2 regions of the Streptomyces sp. JLSY215 genome follow, and region 1 is predicted to be linked to the other one. Evidence: riboswitches for the same ligand, from Rfam matches in the RefSeq annotation. Region 1 holds a riboswitch; the other holds the start of a gene.
The links. Region 1 has a riboswitch for glycine ahead of gcvT (glycine cleavage system aminomethyltransferase GcvT). Riboswitches for the same ligand answer to the same signal wherever they lie in the genome.
Positions count from the first base shown of each region.

Region 1 (6,540 bases):
CCCTTGCGGATCTTGTACGTCCAGGTCTTGGCGCCGTCGGAGGACTTGCCCATCGACTCGGCGAGGTCCGGGGCCAGCTCATTGCCCTTGGCGCCGGGGCCCGGCTTGAAGGTGGTGAGCGGGCGCGCGTAGAGCCGGCTGAAGTTGTAGATGAAGGCGTAGTACGTGTTGCCCGGGTCGAACGACTCGAGGGCGTCGCTGATCGCGTAGTTGACCGTGCCGCCCTTCTCGTCCGAGGCGTTGACGACGCCCGTGGTCGCGGCGTTCGCCTTGCTGTCGCCGCTGTCGGAGCCCTTGCCCCCGCTGCAGCCGGCCAGCAGCAGGCCGGCACTGGTGATGGCCGCGATAGCCGCGACCGGAACTGACCTTCGCATCGTGGTCGGTATCCCCTTCGTTCGTCGAAAACTCAGCACTTCGAAATGCGGTTGAGGCGTCTGGGCGAATGCCGGAAGAAATCAGCGGCTGCGCGGGTCCAGTGCGTCCCTCAGGCCGTCACCGAGCAGGTTGAACGCCAGCACGGTGACGAAGATCGCGAGGCCGGGGACGAGCATGTACTGGGGGTCGACCTCGTAGTACTTGACCGCCTGGTTGAGCATGCCGCCCCAGGACGCCTGGGGCGGCTGGATGCCGACGCCAAGGAAGCTCAGCGCCGCCTCGAAGAGGATGTTGGAGGGGATCAGCAGCGTCGAGTAGACGGTGATCGGGCCCACCAGGTTGGGCAGCAGTTCCCGGAAGAGGATGAACGGCCCGCGGGCACCCATACCGCGGGCGGCGTCCACGAATTCCCGCTCCCGCAGCGACAGCGTCTGCGCCCGCACGATCCGTCCCATGTACGGCCAGTTGAAGAAGCCGATCACGAAGATCAGGACGGAGATGTGCAGCGGCAGGCCCTCCAGGCCGAACGCGCCGCCCTGGAGGGAGGCGGAGATGGCGATGGCGAACAGCAGCAGCGGGAAGGCGAGGAAGACGTCCATCATGCGGCTGATGAAGGCGTCCACCCGGCCGCGGTAGAAGCCGGCGACCACGCCGAGGACGGTGCCGATGGCGACGGACAGCAGCGTCGCGCCGAAGGCCACGATCAGCGAGACCCAGGAGCCCTCGATGATGCGGGCGAGCAGGTCCCGGCCGAACTTGGGGTCCACGCCCAGAGGGTGATCCCCGCTCATTCCGCCGAAGTCGCCCTTGGGCAGCGTGGTGTTCGGGTCGATGAGGTTCTGGTGGGGGCTGTCCGGGTCGAGGCCGAGCAGGGCCTGGAGCGGGCGGGAGAGCGCGGCGAGGACGACGAGCAGGATGACAACGATGGCGCCCGCCACCGCGACCTTGTCGCGCTTGAAGCGCAGCAGCGCGATCTGGCCGAGCGAGCGCCCTTCGATGCGCTTGCTCTCCACGCCTTGCAGCACCGCTTCCGGCTGCGCCTCAGCAGCCGCCCCGGTGGTCTCGATCGGTGCGGTCACGGTGCCTTTGACCCCTCTCGGCCGACGGTGGTCGGCCCACGCCCGCCGCGGTAGCGGCCTGGTTCACATCAGTGGTGCAACGGCCGCGATGGGGCGGCCGAGCAGGTCCATCGGGCATCGCGAAAGTACGTCCGTGGGAAGTGCGGAGGATTCGCGCGACGCCGACTGGGATGGTCGGTCGTACAAAGAGCCGAAGCTCTCTGTTGCCGGAGTCTTCATCCGATTCGCGATCACTCACCAGTCCTCGCGGTGAATGGATGCGCAACTGTGATGTGGCTCGCGGTGTTCCGTTATACGGACGGAAGTAGTGGCTGAGCGGAGCGAATGCCCACGTGAGAGGGGCTCAGCAGGAGGGCACATGGGGCGAATTCACGCCAAGATCGACGCCGGACGGCGGCGTCTGGTGTTGACATGGACGTCAGTACGGGCGCGGGTATCCGTAGCCGTAGGTGGGCGCGGGAGCGGGCGGCTGCCCCGGCGCCTGGCCGTAGCCGTCGCGGTCGAAAAAGGGCCGGGTGGAGGCGCGCATCCACATCGCGACGGGGTCGTACTCGTCGTTCATGGCGACCGTCGAGACGGGCAAACCATCCGGAACGGCACCGATCGACTGCTGAATCATCAGCCGCACGGAGTCCACCGCCGGCTGCCCGGCGTCGTACAGATCCAGCCCGATCGCCAGATACGGGGCACCCAGGGCCGGTTGCACCCAGGCCCGGCGCAACGACCGTACAGCGGGCGTCCGGTGGGCATTCTGGGCAAGCAGGGCATAGAACTGCGGGATGTCGATGACCGGTTCGGAGATCCGCAGCGGCCCGGCCGGCAGCCGGTCGAGGCCGCCGGCGATACGGCGCAGATCCAGCCAGGGGATGCCGACGCCGCCGCCGGGAGCGTGCGGATTCAGCCACAGGCCCCAGCGGTCGGGGAAGAGCGAGGCGGCGATCTCCACGCCGGTGACGAGTTCGTGGTCGCGGTTCCAGCCGGAGGCGGCGAGTTCGGCGGCGGAGGTCACACAGGGCGCATAGCCCAGGCCCTCGACCTCCATGTTTCCGTACTGCGCATCGGGCATTCCGGCGCGGCCCTGCCACAGGAGCATCCAGACCTGGCCGGCGGCGAGCGCGTGCAGCAGCGCCTCATAGGCGTCGTAGCGACCGGGCGAGACCTGCTGCAGCATCTGCTCGACCTGGCCGGCCGCCGCCGCTCCCTGATGCGCACCCGCGCTCACGTGGTCCGTCCCTTCGCATTGGCGGGGCACGTGGGGGTGCGCCCGCCCGTCATCCAACCAGCTTACGAGTGGTCCCGGGCGAAGAAGGGCCGCACGCGCTCCAGCAGCCAGTCGGCGACGGGGTCGCCCTGGGCGATGTCGAGCATCACCAGCTGCACGGGCCAGGGCACCGGCACGGCCCCGAGCGCACGTCCGAGGGCATTGAGCACCGCGTCGCGGGCGGTGCCGTCGTGCAGCGCGGAGGCGGCGGCCTCGACCTGCACTCCGACGAACAGCGCGGGCGTGTCGCCCTCGACACTGGCCAGGGCGCGCCGGGCAGTCAGGACAGTTCCGACACCGGAGAACTCCAGTCCGGCCGCGGCCAGGAAGTCCACCGGCTCTTCCTGCCAGTCCGGTTCGAAGAGCCGCACCCGGCCGCCGCCCGGCAGACCGGCGTCCGCTTCGCCGCGGCCCGGCCGGCACAGTTCGGCCACCGCGGGCGGCGGCAGCGGGACGCCGATGGTGCCGTCCGGATTGACCGCGATCCCCAGCTTCGGCGGCAGCCCGCGGGCGAACTCCCGGGCCGGGGCGACGGTGAAGGACATATGCGACCCGACGACCTTCATGAACTCCTGCTCGGAGCTGAAGACCGGGACATAGGCCGCGCCCTCGATCTCGACCGTCGGCAGGTCCAGTCCACGGGCACCGGGGCCTGCGCTCTCCGGGCCGCCGCCGTTGGGCAGCGGCACCCACACCCGGCTGCGGCCCAGGACCTCCACGATCCGGCCGCCCGCGCCGGGGTGTCCGGCCGCGGCACCGAGGACCTCTTCGAGCTCGTTCGCGGGCCAGGACAGCTGGGGTATCCCCTGGTCCGGGAAGTCCCCGTACCCGGGGCTGCCGCCCTGGTCAGGAAAGCCCCCCTGGTCCGGAAAGCCGCCCTGCGCCGGAAAGTTCCCCTGCTCCGGAAATGTCATCTTCATCCACCCGTTCCGCACCGCGCCTTCAGGCCAACGACCCTAGACGAGGAGGTGGGAGGCGGCGCGTGCGGGGCGGATGCCCGGCCGGACGGCCGGAGGTCACCGGACGCTCAGCCGAAGCCGACCGTCTCCAGCGCGCTGGCCGCCCGCCGGTCCAGCAGCACCACCGAGCCGAACCCCTTGGGCGGCCGCCCCGTTTCGGCCGCACCGACCAGCCCGCCCACCGCGCCCTGGTGCCGCGCGAAGGCGTACCCCGACACCCCGCGCCCGCGCGACTCCTGCCCGGACAGCGCCACCTGGGGCGGCACGTCCAGCAGCACCAGATGCACCCCGCCGCCGCGCCGCCGGGCCGACCGGGCGATCCAGCGGCGCACCCAGGCGAGCGTGCCGCAGTCGTGCACGACCGCGCTGTCGCCGGAGCGGAGCGCGCGGCGCAGCCCGAGATAGTGCGCGGCCCGGACCAGCGGGCGGTAGGCCCCGTACGGCAGCCGGCGCAGCCGGCCGCGCTCCCAGCGTTCGCGGACGTCCTGCGAATCGATGCGGTGCACGGCGGCGCCGCGCGCGTCCAGCGACGGCACGATGCGGTGCATCAGGGTGCTCTTGCCGCTGCCCGGCAGCCCGGAGACCACCACGAGGTCACCCGCCGGAAAGCGCAGCTCGGCGGGACGGCCGCCCGGACCCCGCAGGTCCAGGACGTCGGCGCTGCGGCCGGGCCGTACGACGTCCCGGGGCGCGCGCCGGGGGCGGCGGACGGCCGCCGGCGGTCCTTGGGGGTCGCCCCCCGTCTTCTGGGGAGCGACCCCTGACGTTGTCGCGAATGCGGCTTCACTGTGCACCGTGATCGCCCCTCCCGGTCCGGTTCGGTGCCGGTTCGGCACCGTTCCCACCCCGCAGAGTGTCAAGAAACGGTAATGCCCATCAAGGCGAATGCCGGATCTGTCCTGCTCGTGAGCCGGGTGACGGCCGCCCCTCCTCGATCCGGCGTTCCCATGCAATGATGTCGGCGCCACGTGCGCATCTCTGCTCACCAGGGCACAGCCATCGCACGACCAACTGCATACCGGCCGCTTGAATCCGCGCGGGAGAGTCCCCGGCCGCCATGGCGGGGCGCCGAAGGAGCAAGTCCTCCCTTGAATCTCTCAGGCCCCTATACCGCGCGGGCGAGGCAGATCTGAAAAGCGAGCCACTGCCCGGCTGAGGGGGCGGCTCCACCCAAGGTGCAAACCGGGTCCGTTCGCGGGATCCCGGTGAACCTCTCAGGTTCCGATGACAGATGGGGAGACCGTCTTGTCACCCATGCCTGGGAGCCCAGAACCATGACTGATGCCCCCCGCCGCACCGCGCTGGATGCCACGCACCGCGCGCTCGGCGCGACCATGACCGACTTCGCCGGCTGGGACATGCCGCTGCGCTACGGCAGCGAGCGCGACGAACACGTCGCCGTCCGCACCCGCGCCGGCCTCTTCGACCTCTCCCACATGGGCGAGATCACCGTCACCGGGCCGCAGGCCGCCGACCTCCTCGACTACGCGCTGGTGGGCAACATCGGCGGCGTCAAGACCGGCCGCGCCCGCTACACCATGATCTGCGAGGCCGAGGGCGGCATCCTCGACGACCTGATCGTCTACCGCCTGGCCGACCAGGAGTACATGGTCGTCGCCAATGCCTCGAACGCCCAGGTGGTGCTGGACACGCTGACCGAGCGGCAGGCGGGATTCGACGCCGCGGTGCGCGACGACCGGGACGCCTACGCGCTGCTCGCAGTGCAGGGACCGGAGTCCCCCGGCATCCTCAAGCGGCTGACGGACGCCGATCTGGACGGCCTCAAGTACTACGCGGGCCTGCCCGGCACGGTCGCCGGTGTGCAGGCGCTGATCGCCCGTACCGGCTACACCGGCGAGGACGGCTTCGAGCTGTTCGTCCGGCCGGCGGACGCGGTCGCCCTCTGGGAGGCGCTGACCGAGGCCGGTAAGGACGCCGGGCTGGTCCCGTGCGGGCTGTCCTGCCGCGACACGCTGCGCCTGGAGGCGGGCATGCCGCTGTACGGGCACGAGCTGACCACCGCCACCACGCCGTTCGACGCGGGCCTGGGCCGGGTCGTGAAGTTCGAGAAGACCACCAACAACGGCGACTTCGTGGGCCGGGCCGCGCTGGCCGAGGCCGCCGAGCGCGCCGAGACCACTCCCCCGCGCAAGCTCGTCGGGCTGATCGCCGCGGGCCGCCGGGTGCCGCGCGCCGGTTTCCAGGTCGTCGCGGCCGACGGCACGGTCATCGGTGAGGTCACCTCCGGGGCCCCCTCCCCCACCCTGGGCAAGCCGCTCGCCATCGCCTATGTGGACGCGGCCTACGCCACGCCCGGCACCGAGGGTGTCTCCGTGGACATCCGTGGAACCCATGAGCCGTACGAGGTCGTCGCGCTGCCCTTCTACAAGCGCCAGAAGTAGCCGGGCACCGGCGTCAGAAGCAACGGTTCACCGCGGTAACGGCACCCACTGCCGTCTCACTGTGCAAGACCCCATTCACGATCACCCCTTCGCGTACAGGAGAATCGAGCCATGAGCAACCCCCAGCAGCTGCGCTACAGCAAGGAGCACGAGTGGCTGTCGGCCGCCGAGGACGGCGTGTCGACGGTCGGCATCACGGAGCACGCCGCCAACGCGCTCGGTGACGTCGTGTACGTGGAGCTTCCCGCGGTCGGCACGCAGGTCACGGCGGGCGAGTCCTGCGGCGAGCTGGAGTCGACCAAGTCGGTCAGCGACCTCTACTCGCCGGTCGACGGTGAGATCACGGAGATCAACGAGGACGTCGCCGCCGACCCCGCACTGGTGAACTCCGCCCCGTTCGAGGGCGGTTGGCTGTTCAAGGTGAAGATCAGCGGCGAGCCGGACGACCTGCTCTCGGCCGACGA
Region 1 covers NZ_CM185022.1:6,080,013-6,086,552, reverse strand. The annotation lists gene AC5677_RS27255 (ABC transporter substrate-binding protein) at 1-374, opposite strand, end outside; gene AC5677_RS27250 (ABC transporter permease) at 456-1,454, opposite strand; gene AC5677_RS27245 (enhanced serine sensitivity protein SseB C-terminal domain-containing protein) at 1,873-2,676, opposite strand; gene AC5677_RS27240 (enhanced serine sensitivity protein SseB) at 2,739-3,629, opposite strand; gene AC5677_RS27235 (AAA family ATPase) at 3,743-4,468, opposite strand; glycine riboswitch at 4,702-4,797, shown strand; glycine riboswitch at 4,798-4,915, shown strand; gene gcvT (glycine cleavage system aminomethyltransferase GcvT) at 4,949-6,076, shown strand; gene gcvH (glycine cleavage system protein GcvH) at 6,188-6,540, shown strand, end outside.

Region 2 (6,540 bases), 4.8 Mb from region 1:
GTGGTGCTGCGGGACGTGGAGGGCGCGCTCTCCGAGCTGCACGGGGAGCGGCTGGACACCGGCGAGACGCTGGTCGGCAAGAACCCGCGCGACGAGCTGGCGCGGCGGCGCAACCGGGCCGGCTGAGCCCCGCATCCGGACTCCGGCCCGGCAGCGGGTCGATTGTCAGTGGTGTGCGGGAGGATCGGTCCTGTGAGATCCGCGCCGACGATTCTGCATCTGGACATGGATGCGTTCTATGCCTCCGCCGAGCAGGCGGCCAAGCCGAGCCTGCGTGGGAAGCCCGTGGTCGTCGGCGGGATCGGGCCGCGCGGGGTGGTCGCCACGGCGTCGTATGAAGCGCGGGTCTTCGGTATCCGCTCGGCCATGCCGACGGCGCAGGCGCGGCGGCTGTGCCCCAATGCCGCCTACCTCAGTCCGCGGTTCCAGTTGTACCGCCAGGTGAGTGACGCGGTGATGGAGCTGCTGCACGCGCTGTCGCCGCTGGTGGAGCCGCTGAGCCTGGACGAGGCGTTCGTGGATCTGGAGGCGGGCGGGGTCGCGCCCGAGGTGGTCGCCGTACGGGCCGTGGGGGAGCGGCTGCGGCGGGACATCAAGGAGGCCACGGGCCTGACCGGCTCGGTGGGGCTCGCGGGCGCCAAGATGCTGGCGAAGATCGCGTCCGAGGCGGCGAAGCCGGACGGCCTGGTGGTGATCGAGCCCGGTACGGAGCGGGAGCTGCTGGGGCCGATGCCGGTGCGGACGCTGCCCGGGGTGGGGCCGGCGACGGCCGAGGCGCTGCGCCGGGCCGGGATCCATACGGTCGCGGAGACCGCGGAGGCCGGTGAGGACGAGCTGGTGCGGCTGCTGGGCAAAGCGCACGGCGCCGGGCTGTATGCGATGGCGCTGGGCCGGGACGACCGCCCGGTGGTGGCCGAGCGGGACGCGAAATCCATCTCGGTCGAGGACACCTTCGAGGTCGATCTCACCGACCGGACGCGGGTGCGGGCCGAGCTGGTGCGGCTGGCGGAGCGCTGTGTGCACCGGTTGCGGGAGGCCGGGCGGTCCGGTCGCACGGTGGTGATCAAGGTCCGTAATTACGATTTCTCGACGCTGACCAGGTCGGAGACGCTGCGCGGGCCGACGGACGACCCCGCGGTCGTACGGGAGGCGGTGGCGCGGCTCCTGGAGACGGTGGACACCACGGGCGGGGTGCGGCTGCTGGGGGTCGGGGTGAGCGGGCTCGCCGACTTCACGCAGGAGGATCTGTTCGCCCAGCTGGCGACCGAGCAGGAAGCCGAGGAGACGGCGGCCAGGGCAGCGGCCAGAGCGGCGGCGCCGGTGTCGGGCGGGGTGGGTGAGCCGGAGCCGGAGGAGGAGCGGCCGCGCCGCTGGCATCCGGGGCTGGACGTGGTGCACGACGAGTACGGCGCCGGCTGGGTGCAGGGCAGCGGGGTGGGCAGAGTGACCGTACGTTTTGAACAGCCGTGGTCCGCACCGGGAAGGGTGCGGACCTTTGCCGTCGATGACCCGGCGCTGCGGCCGGGGGAGCCGTTGCCACTGGTGGGCGGGGAATCAGGAGCCGGTCAGTCCTCCGAGCCGGCGATCTTGCCGAAGTCCTTGTCGCCCGGGGACGCAACGGGGTCGGAGCCCGGGGAGGAGATATCCAGCCGGTAGTGGTGGTAGAGCTGGAGTTCCTGCTCGGGGGAGAGATGGCGGCCCACCCCGAAGTCCGGGGCGTCCTTGATCAGCTTGCGGTCGTAGGGGATGCGTAGCCCCTCGTCCGCCAGCTCGCTCGGCTCCAGGGGGACGAACGCGTCCCGGCTGAAGAGACCGGTGCGCACGGCCGCCCATTCGGGTTCGCCGGTCGCGTCATCGAGATATACCTCATCAATGGTCCCAATCTTGGTGCCGTTCCGGTCGAACGCTTTGCGGCCGATCAGGCTCCGGGGATCGATATCGGTGTGCACAGCCCCTCCTTGTGGTCGCAACTGCCCTGTGACAACTACCAAACGGCACATTTCATGCCCCGGCCACTCGAAAGTTCCCCCGACAGGTGCGCTGGTAGGCTGACTGATGGCCGCTGACCCCATGCGGGAGAGTCCCTTGCCGTTCGCGGCGGGGGCGCCGAAGGAGCAAATCCTCCCCGGAATCTCTCAGGCATCCGTACCGCATGGACGAGGTCACTCTGGAAAGCAGGGCGGGCCGCGGTGGCACAGCGCCGGGACCCCTCCTCACCGACGGTGAAAGCCGGGCCGCAGCCTGCGGACCGGTGAAGCTCTCAGGTTGAGATGACAGAGGGGGAGGCCGTCCGGGCACCCGCGCCGTGGTGCCCCTCGTAGGTCGCAGTGACCAGGAGGCCCCCGCAGATGACCACCAATCGCATCTCCCTGACAGAGCTGGAGCGCGGTACGCCCTTCGAGGCCCGGCACGTCGGTCCCGACCTCGAGGCGCAGGCCAAGATGCTCGCGCAGGTCGGCTTCGGATCGCTGGACGATCTCACCGCCACGGCCGTACCCGACGTGATCAAGAGCGCGGAGGCGCTCGGCCTGCCGCAGGCCCGTACGGAGGCGGAGGTCCTCAAGGAGCTGCGCGGCCTCGCGGACCGTAACCAGGTCCTGTCCTCCATGATCGGCCTCGGCTACTACGGCACGTTCACCCCGCCGGTGATCCTGCGCAACGTCATGGAGAACCCGTCCTGGTACACGGCGTACACGCCCTACCAGCCGGAGATATCGCAGGGCCGTCTGGAGGCGCTGCTCAACTTCCAGACCATGGTCGCCGACCTGACCGGACTGCCCACCTCCGGTGCCTCCCTGCTGGACGAGGGGACGGCCGCCGCCGAGGCGATGGCGCTCTCCCGCCGCGTCGGCAAGGTCAAGCAGGGTGTCTTCCTGATCGACGCGGACTGTCTGCCGCAGACCATCGCGGTGATCCAGACCCGTGCCGAGCCGACCGGCGTCGAGGTCGTCGTGGCGGACCTGTCCGACGGCATTCCCGCGGAGATCGCCGAACGCGGTGTCTTCGGCATGCTGCTGCAGTACCCGGGCGCGTCCGGCGCGGTGCGTGACCCGCGTACCGTCATAGCGCAGGCCCAGGAGCTGGGCGCGGTCGTCACCGTCGCCGCCGACCTGCTCGCCCTGACGCTGCTGACCTCGCCCGGCGAGCTCGGCGCGGACATCGCGGTGGGCACGACCCAGCGCTTCGGCGTTCCGATGGGCTTCGGCGGACCGCACGCCGGCTTCATGGCCGTACGCGAGAAGTTCGCCCGCAGCCTGCCCGGCCGCCTGGTGGGCGTCTCCGTCGACGCGGACGGCGACAAGGCCTACCGCCTCGCGCTGCAGACCCGTGAGCAGCACATCCGTCGCGAGAAGGCGACCAGCAACATCTGCACCGCGCAGGTGCTGCTCGCCGTGATGGCCGGGATGTACGCGGTCTACCACGGTCCCGAGGGCCTGCGGACCATCGCCCGGCGCACCCACCGCTACGCCGCCGTCCTGGCCGAGGGCCTGCGCGCCGGCGGCGTGGAGATCGTCCACGACGCGTACTTCGACACGCTCACGGCGCGGGTGCCGGGCCGGGCCGCCGAGGTCGTCGCCGCGGCCCGTGAGGCGGGCGTCAACCTCCGGCCGGTCGACGCGGACCTGGTCGGTATCGCCTGTGACGAGACCACCGGGCGCGCGCAGCTGGCCGGTGTCTGGAGCGCCTTCGGGGTGCAGGGCGATGTCGAGCAGCTGGACGCCGTCGCCGCCGAAGCGTTGCCGCAGGAGCTGCTGCGCGGCGAGGACTACCTCGCGCACCCGGTCTTCCACCAGCACCGCTCCGAGACCGCGATGCTGCGCTACCTGCGCACGCTCGCGGACAAGGACTACGCGCTGGACCGCGGCATGATCCCGCTCGGCTCCTGCACGATGAAGCTGAACGCCACGACCGAGATGGAGCCGGTCACCTGGCCCGAATTCGGCCAGCTGCACCCCTTCGCCCCCGCCGACCAGGCGCAGGGCTACCTGACGCTCATCCAGGAGCTGGAGGAGCGGCTCGCCACGGTCACCGGCTACGACAAGGTCTCCATCCAGCCGAACGCCGGATCCCAGGGCGAGCTGGCCGGTCTGCTGGCCGTCCGCGCCTACCACCGCGCCAACGGCGACGAGCAGCGCACCGTCTGCCTGATTCCCTCCTCGGCGCACGGTACCAACGCCGCCAGTGCCGTCATGGCCGGCATGAAGGTCGTCGTCGTCAAGACCGGCGAGGACGGCGAGGTCGACACCGACGATCTGCACGCCAAGATCGACAAGCACCGGGACGAGCTCGCGGTCCTGATGGTGACCTATCCCTCGACGCACGGCGTCTTCGAGGAGCACATCACCCAGATCTGTGCGGCGGTGCACGACGCCGGCGGCCAGGTCTACGTCGACGGCGCCAACCTCAACGCGCTGGTCGGTCTCGCCGAGCCCGGCAAGTTCGGCGGCGATGTCTCGCACCTCAACCTGCACAAGACCTTCTGCATCCCGCACGGCGGCGGCGGCCCCGGTGTCGGCCCGGTCGGCGTCCGCGCCCACCTGGCGCCGTACCTGCCCAACCACCCGCTGCAGCCCACCGCGGGCCCCGAGACCGGCGTCGGGCCGATCTCCGCGGCTCCCTGGGGCTCCGCCGGGATCCTGCCGATCTCCTGGGCGTACGTCCGCCTGATGGGCGGCGAGGGCCTCAAGCGCGCCACCCAGGTCGCGGTCCTGAGCGCGAACTACATCGCCAAGCGCCTGGAGCCGCACTACCCGGTGCTCTACACCGGCCCCGGCGGCCTGGTGGCGCACGAGTGCATCATCGACGTCCGGCCGCTGACCAAGGCCACCGGCGTGAGCATCGACGATGTCGCCAAGCGGCTGATCGACTACGGCTTCCACGCGCCGACGATGTCCTTCCCGGTGGCCGGCACGCTGATGATCGAGCCGACCGAGAGCGAGGACCTGGACGAGCTGGACCGCTTCTGCGACGCGATGATCGCCATTCGCGCGGAGATCGAGAAGGTCGGCTCGGGGGAGTGGGACAAGGACGACAATCCGCTGCGCAACGCCCCGCACACCGCGGGCGCGCTGGCCGGCGACTGGTCGCACCCCTACAGCCGTGAGGTGGCTGCCTTCCCGGCCGGTGTCGTGGCCGCGGAGAAGTACTGGCCGCCGGTGCGCCGTATCGACGGTGCCTTCGGTGACCGTAACCTCGTCTGCTCCTGCCCGCCGCTGGACGAGTACCACGACTGATCCGGCGTACGGGGTGTCCGGGTAGCGGTTGCCCGTCCCGTCGGTACACATCTACACATCAAGGGCCCTCGGCAGATCTGCCGGGGGCCCTGTTGTTCTGCCAGGTGCTGTGGGTCAGGCCACGCTGGCAACCCGTTCCTGCGGTCGGTGCGGGGCGATGACCTGCCCGTCCGGCAGCAGCTCACCGGTGTCCTCGAAGAGCAGGACGCCGTTGCACAGCAGGCTCCAGCCCTGTTCGGGGTGGTGCGCCACGGGATGCGCGGCCTCCCGGTCGCTGGAGTCTGCGGACGGGCAAGGAGGTTGGTGCTGACACATGGAAGTTGTCTTTCGCTGCGGTGTGAACGTCGTTGTGCGGCTCGATGAGATGGCCATGGCCGCTCCCCCGTTTCCATCGGTTGGTCCCAGTGTTGCCCCACGGAAGGGTTTCCGCAGGGATTTGGCGGCAGTGGTACTCACTGGATGAGGACGCATCACCCGTGCGGGCGGTTCAATTGCATTCTTGCCCAAGGGGGTTGAGAGTGCTTCGGGCTACTGGCCCGCCCGGGTGAGCGCAGCACTGCGCCCCGCGGCCGGATGGGGCGCGGGGCGCTGCGCTGGGCGACGGTGTGCGCGGTCAGGCGGCCGGGGAGTCCAGCAGCGGGCCGGGGGCGAGGCGGAGGGTGAGCCGGGGCAGCAGATCGGCGACGCGCTGCGGGTGGTGCGGGGCGATTCCGGGCGGCGCGGGCGCCAGCGGTACCAGCAGGTCACCGGGGTCGGGCAGGCCGTCCGCGCCGTCCGAGGCGATGTCGTGATGCAGCCACAGCGTGAGCATGTACAGCTCCGGTACGGACAGCAGCCGCGGCTGGTACGGCGCGGACAGCGACTCCGCCTGCTGGAGCGCCTGCTCGGTCGCGCCCACATAGGGGCCGCCGCAGAAGTGCGAGAACGTCCAGCCGTCTGCGGTGAGCATCGCCTCGGCGGCTGCCACGGCGCGCTCCCCGCTGCGGACGAGGAAGCGCCAGCCGGCCAGCCGGGTGCGCGGCGAGCCGCCCGCGCGGCTGACGTCGTCCCAGACGTGGACGGGCAGCGGACGGTCGGGACTGAGCGGGCCGTGATGGTCGCGCAGGGCGGAGCTCGGGGCTTCGCGGACGGCGGTGGGCGAGCCGAGGGCGGCGAGAACGCTGCGCAGGGCGGGCGCAGGGGCAGGGGGGAGGTGCAGCGGCATGGTGGGTCGCCTCTCACTTCGGAGACACGGTGAAGCCGGGCAGGTGCGGACGGCGCTGTCAGCATGCGGGGCCAGAGCATGGCCGGCCGGAGCGGTGGCCCC
Region 2 covers NZ_CM185022.1:1,244,337-1,250,876, reverse strand. The annotation lists gene AC5677_RS05630 (MerR family transcriptional regulator) at 1-126, shown strand, start outside; gene AC5677_RS05625 (DNA polymerase IV) at 193-1,656, shown strand; gene AC5677_RS05620 (PRC-barrel domain-containing protein) at 1,566-1,949, opposite strand; glycine riboswitch at 2,064-2,161, shown strand; gene gcvP (aminomethyl-transferring glycine dehydrogenase) at 2,349-5,234, shown strand; gene AC5677_RS05610 (DUF5999 family protein) at 5,349-5,549, opposite strand; gene AC5677_RS05605 (hypothetical protein) at 5,848-6,438, opposite strand.
Region 2: it holds a riboswitch for glycine, as region 1 does, so the genes downstream of both, gcvP (aminomethyl-transferring glycine dehydrogenase) here and gcvT (glycine cleavage system aminomethyltransferase GcvT) in region 1, are expected to answer to the same signal.